3 regions of the Sinorhizobium chiapasense genome follow, and region 1 is predicted to be linked to each of the others. Evidence: riboswitches for the same ligand, from Rfam matches in the RefSeq annotation. Region 1 holds a riboswitch; each other region holds the start of a gene.

What was found. A riboswitch is a leader RNA that binds a small molecule or an ion and turns the genes downstream of it on or off. The one in region 1 is predicted to bind thiamine pyrophosphate.
Region 2: linked by a shared signal. The riboswitch ahead of thiC (phosphomethylpyrimidine synthase ThiC) and the one ahead of thiB (thiamine ABC transporter substrate binding subunit) in region 1 are both predicted to bind thiamine pyrophosphate.
Region 3: linked by a shared signal. The riboswitch ahead of thiD (bifunctional hydroxymethylpyrimidine kinase/phosphomethylpyrimidine kinase) and the one ahead of thiB (thiamine ABC transporter substrate binding subunit) in region 1 are both predicted to bind thiamine pyrophosphate.

Annotation. Positions count from the first base shown of each region.
Region 1 is NZ_CP133148.1:3,755,776-3,760,263, reverse strand. It holds gene thiP (thiamine/thiamine pyrophosphate ABC transporter permease ThiP) at 1-946, opposite strand, end outside; gene thiB (thiamine ABC transporter substrate binding subunit) at 978-1,997, opposite strand; TPP riboswitch at 2,049-2,163, opposite strand; gene RB548_RS18015 (GNAT family N-acetyltransferase) at 2,355-2,840, shown strand; gene RB548_RS18010 (thiamine diphosphokinase) at 2,938-3,588, shown strand; gene RB548_RS18005 (ABC-F family ATP-binding cassette domain-containing protein) at 3,593-4,488, shown strand, end outside.
Region 2 is NZ_CP133152.1:85,014-89,501, forward strand. It holds gene thiO (glycine oxidase ThiO) at 1-42, opposite strand, end outside; gene thiC (phosphomethylpyrimidine synthase ThiC) at 45-1,886, opposite strand; TPP riboswitch at 1,985-2,096, opposite strand; gene RB548_RS25120 (DUF427 domain-containing protein) at 2,241-2,624, shown strand; gene RB548_RS25125 (helix-turn-helix domain-containing protein) at 2,770-3,657, opposite strand; gene pobA (4-hydroxybenzoate 3-monooxygenase) at 3,834-4,488, shown strand, end outside.
Region 3 is NZ_CP133152.1:568,799-573,286, reverse strand. It holds gene RB548_RS27370 (polysaccharide biosynthesis tyrosine autokinase) at 1-1,127, shown strand, start outside; gene RB548_RS27365 (hypothetical protein) at 1,257-1,469, opposite strand; gene thiD (bifunctional hydroxymethylpyrimidine kinase/phosphomethylpyrimidine kinase) at 1,724-2,518, opposite strand; TPP riboswitch at 2,632-2,734, opposite strand; gene RB548_RS27355 (TetR/AcrR family transcriptional regulator) at 3,034-3,624, opposite strand; gene bdcA (SDR family oxidoreductase) at 3,701-4,414, shown strand.

The DNA of each region.
Region 1 (4,488 bases):
CATCGCGGGCGAGCCTCGGCAAGTCCGCCTGCAGGCCGGAATAGGCGATCGCGGCGAACGGCAGTCCGACGAAAGCGAGCGCAAGGATGAGCCAGAGCCCGTCGGCGAGTCGTGACCGGCCACTCACGCCGTCGAACCGCCTCATTGCCTTGCCGGTCGTCTCGCTCTCCGGCGGTGGCGGCGCCAGCACCTTCAGAACGAGAAGCAGGGCACCCGTCAAGGCGACCTGAAGGCCGGAAAGGGCGATCGCACGCGGCGGGTCGAAATCGAAGCGCAACGCCTGATAGATCGCCACTTCGATCGTGCTTGCCGCAGGTCCCCCGCCGAGTGTCAGCACGAGCGTGAAACTGGTGGCGCAGAGCATGAAGATGAGACCGGCGATGCCCGGCAACAGCCCTCGGATCGCCGGCCATTCGATGAAGCGGAAGATTGCGACCGAGGGCATGCCGAGATTGGCGGTGGTACGCCAGTATTCGCCCGGAATCCGCTCGATCCCCGCAAGCATCAGCCGCGCCGCAAGCGGCATGTTGAAGAAGACGTGGGCGAGAAGAATGCCGAAAAGCCCATAGATGCTGATCGGATCGTTGAGCCCGATCGCGACGAGGACGGTATTGAGAAAGCCTTGCCGGCCCCAGACCTGAATGAGGCCGAGCGCTGCGACGAGAGCGGGCAGGCCGAGCGGCAGCGCCATCAGCCGCAGCAGCCAGATGCGGCCGGGAAAACTTGCCTGCCGGGCAAGCGCACGCGCCACCGGGATCGCGAATAGAACGGAGAGGATCGTCGAGAGGCTCGCCTGAAGCAGCGTGAAGCGGGTGACGCGCCAGACATAGGCGTCGAACGGGGCGCCGGCATAACCACCGCTCGACTGCGCGAGGAGGGCGACGACGGCGAGGGCGACGAACAGCAGAATGCCGCCGAGGCTGAAGGCCCCGGCGGCTATCGTCATCCGTCTTTCGGTAGCACCGGACAAGCCTGCCTCAGTTCTTGCTCATGGCCGCCAGCCATTCGTCGATCCACGCCTTGCGATTGGCGGCGACCTCCTCGGAAGACATCAGGAATGTCTTTTCCGGCTTGACGAGCTTGCCGAAGGCGTCCGGCAGGGGTTCCTTGGTTTCCGCAACCGGCATCATCCAGTTGGTCGTCGGAATGATCGACTGGAATTCCGGACCGGTCATGAAGGCCAGAAACTCTTTGGCGAGTTCCGGTTCCTTGGTGTTCTTCGTCACGCCGGCCACTTCGATCTGGATGTAGTGGCCCTCGGCGAAGGGCGCGGCCTGATAGCGTTCGGTGTTTTCCGCCACCATGTGATAGGCGGGCGAGGTGGTGTAGGACAGCACCATCGGCGCTTCGCCCTTGGTGAAGAGGCCGTAGGCTTCCGACCAGCCGGGGGTCACGGTCAACACCCGGTCCTTGAGCTTGGCCCAGGCGGCGGCTGCCTCGTCCCCATAGACCGATTTCACCCAGAGCAGCAGCCCGAGGCCCGGTGTCGAGGTGCGGGGATCCTCGATGACGATCTTTTGCGAAGGATCGCCGTCGACCAGTTCTTTCAGGCTCTTCGGCGGGGTCTTCACGGTTTCGGTATCGTAGATCACGGCGAAATGGCCGTAGTCATACGGAACGAAAGTGTCGTCGGAGAAGCCGCCCGGAACCTTCAAGGCGGCGGTGTCGAGATCGTGCGGGGCGAAAAAGCCCGTCGCCTTGGCTTCCGCGACGAGGTTGGTGTCGAGACCGAGCACGATGTCCGCCTTCGATTGCTCGCCTTCGAGCTTCAGTCGCGTCAGAAGCTCGACACCATCGGCGACGCCGACATAATTGACCTCGCAGTCGCAGGTTTTCTCGAAGGCCTCGGCGGCTTTCGCGCCAGGGCCCCATTCGCTGATGAAACTCTCATAGGTGTAGATCGTCAGCGTCTTTTCGGCGGCACTGGCGCCGAACGGCAAAGTCGCGGCCGTCGCCGCAATCGCCAGCCGGCGAAGCAATTTGGTGTAAATGGACATGACGGGCACCTCTCTCCCTTTTGTTGATGTTGCGGGAAAAGGAGGCGCATCGGTCCGATCGCTTCTAATCCCTCCGCCGGTATGAGCCGGATCAGGTTCCGCGGGTTGGCTTGAGCCTCTCAGCCTTGGTTCCGCAAGCGGACCGAAGGCACCCCGTTAGAGCAGCAAAGATTTAGCTTTCGGCGGCAGGTCTGGCAAGCCGAGTTTCGGCGGAAACATTTGCCGTCCAAGCCATCTGCGCTATTAGACCAAACACTTGTCGGCGGCGTTTGTTCGTCTCCTGCAGCAATTCAAAGTGCAACAGCGTCCTTTGCGCGTCTGATCAGACGCGCGGCGCCGTAGTGGGGAGGTATTCTCATGCCAGACATGCTCGTTCGTCTCTATGCCTTGCCTGAAAGGCGTGCTTCCCGGCTCGGTCCTGGCATCAGCATTCGCCGGGCGATGGCTCCGGAACGCGGTATCGTGCTCGCCTGGATCGAAGAACGGTTCGGCGCCGGCTGGGCAGGTGAGGCCGAGGCTGCCTTCTCCTCAACCCCGACGCGGATCCATGTCGCCGTCCACGAAGGCCGGATCGTCGGCTTCGCCTGCCATGACGTGACGGCGCTTGGTTTCTTCGGGCCGACAGGCGTCGACGAGGCGATGCGTGGTCAGGGGATCGGCGAGGCACTGCTTATCGAAAGCCTGATGGCGATGCGCACCGCCGGCTACGGCTACGCCATCATCGGCGGTGTCGGTCCCGCGGATTTCTACGCCCGCACCGTCGGCGCGGTGGAGATACCGGATTCGACGCCCGGCATTTATGCCGGCATGCTTTTTCCCGGTGAAGCTCCGCCGGAGGACTGATCGCCGGAGACGCAGCCGCCGAAAAGCGCAGCCTTGCCGCCGCAAAATGGCTTTCGGCCTTTTCCTTTGTCGTCCCTTTGCGCTATGGGCTTCTGCCATGGCCCAACAGACCTTCACCATCCTTCTCGGGGGCGCGCTCACCCGCACCGAGCGGCTCGCAAAGCAGCTTTCCGGCAGTCGCTTCATCGCGGCCGACGGTGGCATGCGCCATGCGAAGGCGCTTGGTATCGTTCCCGAGCTCTGGGTCGGCGACTTCGATTCGACTGACGACGCGTTGCTGGCCGCATTCGCCGCGGTGCCGCGCGAGCGCTATCCGGCGGCCAAGAGCGCGACCGACGGCGAGATCGGGGTCGAGGCGGCGCTTGCGCGGGGCGCAACGTCGCTGATCTTCGTCGGAGCGCTTGGCGGCACCAGAAGCGACCATGCCTTCCTGCATCTGCTGCGCGCCGTGGCGATCGCCGAAGAGGGGTTGCCGGTGCTGATGACCTCCGGCGAGGAGGAGGCCCATCCCTTGTTGCCCGGTTCCCGCGAGATCGACCTACCCAAGGGCAGCCTTTTTTCGATTCTCGGACTCAGCGCACTTTCCGGTCTTTCCATCGACAATGCGCGTTATCCGCTCGATGACTTCGCGCTGCCCTTCGGCTCGTCACGGACCATTTCCAACGTTGCGGAGGGGCCGGTCCGCTTTTCCTTGAAATCCGGCCGGGCGGTCATTCTCGCTCGACCCTATGATCTTTCCGGAGCCTGAAACCTTGGCGCCACCCATTCTGAAGCTTGATAACATTTTCCTGACCTTCGGTGGCACGCCGCTGCTTGCCGGCGCCAACCTGCAGGTCGAGCCCGGCGACCGCATCTGCCTCGTGGGCCGCAACGGCTCGGGCAAGTCGACGCTGATGAAGACGGCCGCCGGTCTCGTCGAGCCGCAATCGGGTGAAATCTTCCGCCATCCCTCGGCGACGGTGCGCTACCTGCACCAGGCACCGGATTTCGAAGGCTTCGACACGGTCCAGGCCTATGCGGAAGCGGGGCTCGGCCCAAGCGATGATCCCTATCGCGCCGCCTATCTGCTGCAGCATCTGGGGCTGACGGGGGAGGAGGATCCAAGGCGACTTTCGGGCGGCGAGGCGCGGCGCGCCGCACTTGCCCGCGTGCTGGCGCCGGAGCCCGACATCCTGCTCCTCGATGAGCCGACCAACCATCTCGACCTTCCGACAATCGAATGGCTGGAAGACGAGCTCGTCCGCAGCCGCTCGGCGCTGGTGCTCATCTCGCACGACCGGCGCTTCCTCGAAAAGGCTTCGACGGCGACGGTCTGGCTCGATCGCGGCCAGTCGCGCCGGCTCGATCGCGGCTTTGCCCATTTCGAGGCATGGCGTGACGAGGTGCTCGAGGCCGAGGAGCTGGAGCAGCATAAGCTCGGCAAGGCGATCGAGCGCGAGGAGCACTGGTTGCGCTACGGCGTCACCGCAAGGCGCAAGCGCAACATGCGCCGTCTCGGCGAGTTGCAGGACATGCGGGCGCGCTATCGCGGCCACAAGGGACCGCAGGGCACGGTTCAGGCGACGGCCGCCGATGCCAGGGAATCCGGCAAACTGGTCATCGAGGCGGAAAAGATCACCAAGGCCTATGGCGATCGCACGATCGTCGC
Region 2 (4,488 bases), on a different replicon from region 1:
GGCGAGGCCGGCAACGCCCGCTCCTTTGACAAGTGCCCGCATGGTCATTCCGCCGGCGTCCGCCGAGCCAGCCGTTCCGCCTCGTCGAGCGGCATGTAGAGGTCGCCGCCCTCGCGATATTTCGCGGCCATGGCCGCAAGCCCCTCCTTCTGTGCTTCTGCGCGGATGTCGTGGGAAATCCGCATCGAACAGAATTTCGGGCCGCACATGGAGCAGAAATGCGCGACCTTGTGCGCCTCCTTCGGCAGCGTTTCGTCGTGAAAGCTGCGGGCCGTTTCCGGATCGAGCGAGAGATTGAACTGGTCCTCCCAGCGGAACTCGAAGCGGGCGCGGGAAAGCGCGTCGTCGCGAATGCGGGCGGCCGGGTGACCCTTGGCGAGGTCGGCGGCATGCGCCGCGATCTTGTAGGTGATCACGCCGGTCTTGACGTCGTCGCGGTCGGGCAGCCCCAGATGCTCCTTCGGCGTCACGTAGCAGAGCATCGCCGTGCCGAACCAGCCGATCATCGCCGCGCCGATACCCGACGTAATGTGGTCATAGCCGGGTGCGATGTCGGTCGTCAGCGGCCCGAGCGTGTAGAACGGCGCCTCGCTGCAGACTTCAAGCTGCTTGTCCATGTTCTCCTTGATCTTGTGCATCGGCACATGGCCGGGCCCTTCGATCATCACCTGGCAGTCCTTCGCCCAGGCGATCTTCGTCAGTTCGCCGAGCGTTTCGAGTTCGGCGAACTGCGCTGCGTCATTGGCGTCGGCGATCGAGCCGGGACGCAGGCCGTCGCCGAGCGAAAAGGAGACGTCATAGGCGCGGCAGATGTCGCAGATCTCTTCGAAATGCTCGTAAAGGAAGCTCTCGCGGTGGTGGTGCAGGCACCACTTGGCCATGATCGAGCCGCCGCGCGAGACGATGCCGGTGACGCGGTTGACGGTCAGCGGAATGTAATGCAGCCGCACGCCGGCATGGATGGTGAAATAGTCGACGCCCTGCTCGGCCTGCTCGATCAGCGTGTCGCGATAGACCGCCCAGGTGAGATCTTCGGCGATGCCGTTCACCTTCTCCAGCGCCTGATAGAGCGGAACCGTGCCGATCGGCACCGGCGAATTGCGGATGATCCATTCGCGGATATTGTGGATGTTGCGGCCGGTCGAAAGGTCCATGACCGTGTCGGCGCCCCAGCGGGTCGCCCAGACCATCTTTTCGACTTCCTCGGCCATCGACGAGGTGACGGCGGAGTTGCCGATATTGGCGTTGATCTTCACCAGGAAATTGCGGCCGATGATCATCGGCTCCGACTCCGGATGGTTGATGTTGGCCGGGATGATGGCGCGACCCGCCGCCACTTCCTGGCGGACGAATTCCGGCGTGACGAAATCGGGGACCGACGCGCCAAAGCTTTCGCCGTCGCGCGTTAGCGCCTCTTTCGTCGCCTTGCGGCCGACGTTCTCGCGGATGGCGATGAATTCCATCTCCGGCGTGATGATGCCGGCGCGGGCATAGGCAAGCTGGGTGACGGCTAGTCCGCCTTTGGCGCGCAGCGGCTCATTGCGAACCGGAAATTCCGGCGTCAGCCTCTCGCCGGTGACAAAGCCGTTGTCTTCCGCCTTGACGCTGCGGCCCTCGTAACTCTCGACATCGCCACGCTTGAGGATCCAGTCGCGGCGAAGCTGCGGCAGGCCCGCCTCGATGCGAATGTTCGCACCCTCGGCCGTGTAGGGACCGGAGGAATCATAGACGGTGACCGGCGGCTCGCCCGATGTCGGATGCAGCGCGATCTCGCGCATCGGCACGCGGATATCGGGATGGATCTCGCCGGGCTTGTAGACTTTTTGCGAGGCGGGAAGAGGGCCCTGCGTGACCGAGGGCGCTGCGAGAGGCTTGATAACATTCATCTTGAGGCTCCAAAGTTTTCGCGTTGGAGACCCAGTTCTGAAGTCGGAAGGATGAAAAGACGCTGCGCCGATGGATCACGGGAACACGGAATCCTGGCCTTCGCACGTCTGCACCGTCCCTACGCCAGTATGAACTGGATCAGGTTCAACGGGTCACTGCGCGCTTTAGCAGTATCTCAGCCCCTTGCCGGGACCCCCCTGGTGAATGGATGCAAATAGTCACCGATATCGCCGCGGCGTCAACCCTGTTTTTTGGCGTTTGGCCGGGTGCGGCACGCGTGGACAGTTGCGGCCCTTGGGAAGCGGGCGGCGTGACCCTATGTAAAAACGATCAACTTAAAAAGGCGATTGCTCATGTCAGACAAGCCGATCAAGATTCCCGGGCCTGATCATCCGATCACCATCGACCGCAATCCGGCGCGCGTCGTCGTCAAGCTCGACGGCCGCGTCGTTGCCGATACGCGCGATGCACTGACCTTGCGCGAGGCGTCCTATCCGGCGGTGCAGTATATTCCCCGCAAGGACGTCGACATGTCGCTGCTTGCACGCACCGATCATTCGACGCATTGCCCCTACAAGGGCGATGCTTCCTATTACAGCATCACATCAGGCGGGGAGCGATCGAAGAACGCCATCTGGACCTATGAAAGACCGCATGCGGCGGTGCGCGAGATCAGGGACCATATGGCGTTCTATCCGGATCGGGTGGATTCGATTGAGGAATTGCAGGCGTCTTAGATCACGATGATTTTTGGTCGAATCGACCCGAAATCATAAACGTGATCGATTCTAATACGTTAGAGCGGGATGCGGGCGGAAAACCGCTCACACTTTTCCTGATCCCGCTCTGGCCGGCAAGTTCCAACCGTCGCTAAGTGCACCGTCACACGCCAAGTTTTTGCCGCTCCGCCATCCGCCAGGCTCGCGGTGTAGTCCCCACATGACGGACGAAGAAGCGTGAGAAATACGCCGTGTCTGAAAAACCGAGGCGGAAGCTGATCTCCTGGACGCTTGCACGCGTGAAGACGAGCTCGCGCCGCGCCGCGTTCAAGAGCCTTTCGGCGATGACCTCGTGCACGCTCTGCCCCGTCATCGTCCGGACCACGCGGTTCAAGTGAGTCTGCGACAGGCCGAGCTCGCGCGCGTAGAATGCCGCCGGTCGGTGCGTAAGAACGTGCTGTCGGAGCAGAGCGTCGAACCGCTCCATTCGACGCTCGTTTTCGCTTTCCGCAGCCGCCGCGTCGGCACGCGGCGCTTCTGCAAGCCTCGCCGTCAGCGCCAGTACCGTCGAGAGATAGGCGTCGAGCAGGCTCGTGCGGTGATTGCGCCGCGCTGCCCATTCCTGTGCCAGGCGCTGCAAGGTCTCGGCGACGTAGCGGCCATCTTCGCTTTCGCCGAGCGGCGTCAGGCAAGGTTTCGACAGCCATGTGCCCAGCCTGCTGCGACCGCCCGGGGCAGCCGGCAGGTGCGATGCGAGGATCGTGAAGACGAAACCGTCGATGTCGCGGGAAAAGCGGAAGCCATGGCTGACGGTGGGCGGGATGGTGATTACGGCCGGGGGAGAAATTGCCTGCGGCGTCTCGCCGAATATGGCGTCGCCCGAACCTTCGGCGATGTACAGGATCTGAAAGAAGCTCTCATGGCGGTGAAGGCCGATTTCCCAATGGTGCAGGCTGCTGCGCGAGGGGATCGTCTCGCAATGCAGCCAGAAATCCGGACGTTCTCCGGACTCTTCACCGTAAAGCTCATATGTCGGAACCGCCCGCTTCATTCTTCCCACTTTACGCCGATGTTCGATAAGTGCAATTTCTTGGCTGGAATGTCCATTGAGACAGGCGCGGGCGGCGCGCAAACTTCCTGACAAAAGGCAATTTTGGTGCGGGCGGAGGCGCTTCGCCGACCGCGCAAGTTTGGCTTGCGAACGACGTACTCGATGGGAGGAGGTCCATGCGAACCCAGGTCGTCATTATCGGTTCGGGACCGTCCGGTCTCCTGCTCGGTCAATTGCTGACCCATGCGGGGATCGACAATGTTGTCCTCGATCGTGCCAGCAAGGATCACATCCTCGGGCGGGTTCGAGCCGGTGTGCTGGAAGAGGGGACCGTGCGGCTGATGGACGAGGCGCGGTCCGGCAGCCGCATGCATGCCGAAGGGCTGCCGCATGACGGGTTCTCGCTCGCCTTCGACGGTCGTGACCATCGCATCGATCTTTTCGGTTTGACCGGCGGCAAGCGCGTGCTGATCTACGGCCAGACGGAACTCACCCGCGATCTGATGGGTCGTCGGGAATCAACCGGCGCATCGACGGTCTACGAGGCGCTGAACGTTACGCCGCATGATTTCGATGGCGATGCGCCCTATGTCACCTACGAGAAGGGCGGCAGCACCCATCGCATCGAGTGTGATTTCATCGCCGGCTGCGACGGATCGCACGGGGTCAGTCGCAGGTCCGTACCGGAAAGGGCTATCCGCACCTTCGAGAAGGTTTATCCCTTCGGCTGGCTGGGCATCCTCGCCGACGTGCCGCCGGTCAGTCCCGAACTGGTCTACGCCAACCACCCGCGCGGTTTCGCACTCTGTTCGATGCGATCATTGAGCCGCA
Region 3 (4,488 bases), on a different replicon from region 1:
CGGCGCTGAAAACGCTTTATGAGTCCTATCTCGGCCGTTACGAACAGGCCGCGCAGCAACGCTCGTTCCCGATCGCCAAGGCTCGGGTCATCTCCGAAGCCGGCGTTCCCACCGCCCCGTCGAGCCCGAAAAAGACCCTGACGCTTGCACTTTCCGCCGTGCTCGGCTTGATGGCCGGCGGCGCCTTCGCCGCCTTCCAGGAGTTCCGCGAGAGAACCTTCCGGCTTGAAGACGATGTGCGCACGATCCTCGGTCACAAGTCGCTCGGTTATGTGCCGCTGATCGGGACACGGACGAAGAAGAGTGCGGAACTCGTGCGCACACGCTTTGCCTCCGACAGGCAACCGGAAATACTCGGCGAGGAGACGGTCGCCTTCCAGCGCCTGTCGCGCATCGTGCTCGAAGCGCCACAATCCTCTTTTGCCGAGACCTTCCGGAATGCCAAGCTTGCCTGCGATCACATGCTGCACGGCAACGACAGCCGCGTGATCGGGATCGTGTCAGCGGTTCCGGACGAGGGAAAATCCGTCGTCGCAGCAAACTTCGCGGCGCAGTTGGCCGCGAGCGGAAAACGGACGCTCTTGATCGACGGCGATATCCGCAAACCCGGCCTCACCCAGATGATCACGCCCGCCCCCCGCACGGGGCTCGTCGAGACGCTGATCGGTGAAGCCACCTGGCCCGCCGGCATCAAGGTCGACCAACGCACCAAACTTGCGATCTTCCCTGTCGGCGGCGGGGCATCCAACCATCAACCCCATCAGAGCCACGAACTGCTCGCCTCGGCTGCCATGGCAAACCTGATCGAGAATGCACGCAGTTCGTTCGACTACGTGGTCGTCGACCTCGCTCCGCTGGCGCCTGTGGTGGATGCGAAGGCCTTTGCTCCGCTTGCTGATGGTTTCATTTTCGTTGTCGAATGGGGAAAAACGCCGTCCCGACTGGTGCGCGACGTGCTGCATTCCGAGCCGCAAATCAATTCCAAGGTGCTCGGGGTCATCCTCAACAAGACCGACATGGATGAGCTTTCGAAGTACAGCGACTTCGGCGGCGTCGAGAAATATCGACACCGTTACGGCAAATACTATGTCGAGCATTCGATCAGCGGCGACCGACCCGCAGCTTGAGCCAATGGCTGGCGCCCGCATCTGCCATACAGCGCCGCGCGTCTAATCAGACGCACGGCGCTGTAGCACGTTGAACTGCAAGAAAATGATCCAACTCTTTGAAATTCCGCCATTCTGGGCGAAACGCCCTTACGACGGCTTTCGATCGGCACTGACGATCCAGGCCAGCACCATCAGTGCGACCACGCCCGCCAGAACGGCAAGCGCCAGGACATAAAACAGGAAAAACTCCAAGAGGCTCGGAACAAGCCGCAGCGCGCGACCCAAAACAGTCGGCGACCGACGCCAATCCGGCAGTTCGTCTCGGTTGAAAGCTTCCAGACGACGAGCAAGGAACTGCATATATCGCTGCCTTCGTGGAACCGACCACAGCGCCGCGCGTCGTATCAGACGCGCAAATTCCGCTGTAGCACCTTGTATTGTTGCATGTTTTGATCCTTAAATCGGCTGCGATTTAGGAAACATGCAGCAGTCCGTTAACCATGGACGAAAACATGTTGCGTCGCAACAGTGGCAACACCGAGGCGGCGGCTCGCGTTCGACGTGAGATACGATGGGGTGGGACACGGTTTTGATCACGCCCCGCGGATGCCGCATTACCACCAACGGTGGAAGTGGTGCACAGGCCCCCGTCCCTCGCCCACAGATAGGGCATTCGCAGCGGAAAGCGCAGCATGCAGGTAGGTCTTCGCCTCGCGCACTGCGTCAACCAATGGGCGTCCGAGCGCGAGGCCGGCAGTGACGGCCGCCGAAAGCGTACAGCCCGTGCCGTGATCGTTGCCCGTCTCGATCCTCGCTGCCGGGAGGCGGACAAGCGTGTTGCCGTCAAAGAAGAGGTCGGTTGCCTCGCTGCCCTGCCGATGGCCGCCCTTGAGCAGCACCGAGCGGGCACCGGTCTTGAGAATGACCTCGGCCTGCCGCGCCATCTCCGTTTCATCCTCGGCGATCGAACGGCCTGTCAGCAGTGCGGCTTCCGGCAGGTTCGGGGTGGCGACCAGCGCTAGCGGCATGAGTTCTTCTACCAGCGCCGCCACCGCATCCGGCCGCAGCAACCGGTCACCGGAAGTCGCCACCATGACCGGATCGATAACTGCCTGCTTGCCGAAGCGGCGCAGCCCGTCGGCAATGGCGGCGATTGTCTCCTGGCGCGAGACCATGCCGATCTTGACGGCGGCGACGTTGAGATCGGAAAAGACCGCGTCGATCTGTGCCGTCACGATTTCCGGTGAAAGATCGGCAACGGCGGTGACGCCCTTCGTGTTTTGCGCCGTCACGGCGGTGATGACGCTGGCGCCATAGACACCGAGGGCGGAGAATGTCTTGAGGTCAGCCTGAATGCCGGCCCCACCGCCGGAATCGGAGCCGGCTATGGTCAGCGCGATCGCCGTCATCGGACTTTCACCTCGAAAAGCGGCAGAAACGAAAAATAGCGCATCATGGTCGGTCTCCCGATTGGAACATCACGGAAATCCAGGAAATCGCGGAGACGTGGCGAAAGCGCCTTCAAAGGTGCTGTTCCCGTTCCTACGCCGGCATGACCCGGATCAGGTTCAAGGGTCCGGCTCACCGCCATCTCAGCACCGCCCGGTGCTCCCCTCGGAATGTTGGCATTGTATCGGACAGCGGTGCCAGTCTGTCAACAAAGTAGCCGGGCCTCAGGCCAAGACTGACTGCCGGTAGCCGGCACTGTCGAGCACGGGCCCGCCGGGGGACCGGAGAGCCGCTGCGGCGATACGGACCAGATCGGCGTTCGCGGCTGCGGTCCCGCCATCCGGTAGCAGCATCTTCTGCGAAGGCCCTCTCAATCTCGTTGCCCGCGAACTCGGCGAACGCGCCATCGACGCGCTCGCGCACGCGAGCGCTTGGTCGCCGCGATTTAGGTCGAGCACGACTGACGGCGAAGCGCCTATGTCCTTTCGTGCACGAAGGCCCGCGATGCGGTGCGCCCGATCGCGCGCAGGCGGTTAACGTCGAGACCGTCACGCGCACTTGCAGAGATGCCCGCCAGCACCGCCATCGCATAGTCCGCGATCTCATCCGGCCGGTCGGTCTCCCGGCGGGCGATCGCATCGCGCACCACCTGCCGGCTCTGACGCCAGAGCGTCTTTACCTTGTCGCAAGCGATGGCATCCGTCCCGCCCCGCGCACCTTCGATGACCAGGCAACCGGTTGCGTCAGGGTGTGCCGTGTAGGCCACCGCTGCAGCTTCGAACAGCGCCGCCAGCGCGTCCTCCAATGACTTTTCCGGCGCGAGCAAACGCTCGAAGTCCAGGCCTTCCGTCTTCGCGTAGCGCTCCAGCGCACGCCCGTAGAGATCGGCCTTGCTGCCGAATGCGGCATAGAAGCTCGGCGGATTGATCCCGAGGGCCCCCGTCAGGTCCGTGAGGCTGACGGCGTCGTACCCCCGTTGATGGAACAGCGCCTGTGCCTTGCCAACGGCTTCGTCGACATCAAAGGCACGGGGCCGCCCCCGCGGTTTGGCATTTTTTGTATCAATCACTACAAAATTCCTTGCATTCGCTTCCCGCCCATATTATGTAGTGCTTACTACATTTTTTCTCAAGGAGCGAACAATGGCAAATTTCAATGGAAAGAAAATCTTGGTCATCGGCGGCAGCCGCGGGATCGGTGCGGCGATTGTCCGGCGCTTCGCCAGTGAAGGCGCAACTGTTGCGTTCACCTATGCTGGGGCAACCGACGCGGCAAAGGTACTCGCCTCGGAAACGGGCTCGACTGCAATCCGATCGGATGCCGCGGACCGTGATGCCGTCATCAAGGTCGTGAAGGATCAAGGCGCGCTTGACGTACTCGTCGTGAACGCAGGGACCCTGGTGCTCGGCGATCCGCTCGAGGTGGATGCGGATGCCGTCGACCGGATGATCGACGTGAATGTACGCGCACCTTATCACGCGGCGGTCGAGGCCGCGCGCCAGATGCCCGAAGGCGGTCGCATCATCATCGTCGGTTCGGTAAACGGCGACCGAATGCCCTTCGCCGGCGGTGCCGCTTATGCGCTGACCAAGTCGGCCGTGCAGGGCATGGCCCGTGGTCTCGCCCGCGATTTTGGCGCCAAAGGCATAACGGTCAATGTCATCCAGCCCGGTCCGACATCGACGGACATGAATCCGGAAGACGGGCCGATGAGCGATTTCATGCACAGCTTCATGGCGATCAAGCGCCATGGCCGCCCGGAGGAAGTCGCCGGTCTTGCAGCCTATCTCGCCGGCCCCGAAGCCGGCTTCACGACCGGAGCGCTTCATACGATCGACGGCGGCTTTGGCGCCTAAGGCGCCGCGATCCTGCCCCGTGCAGCGGTTGCGACCGGGCACGGGGTCGTGGCGTGTCGGCAATAACCCCGGAT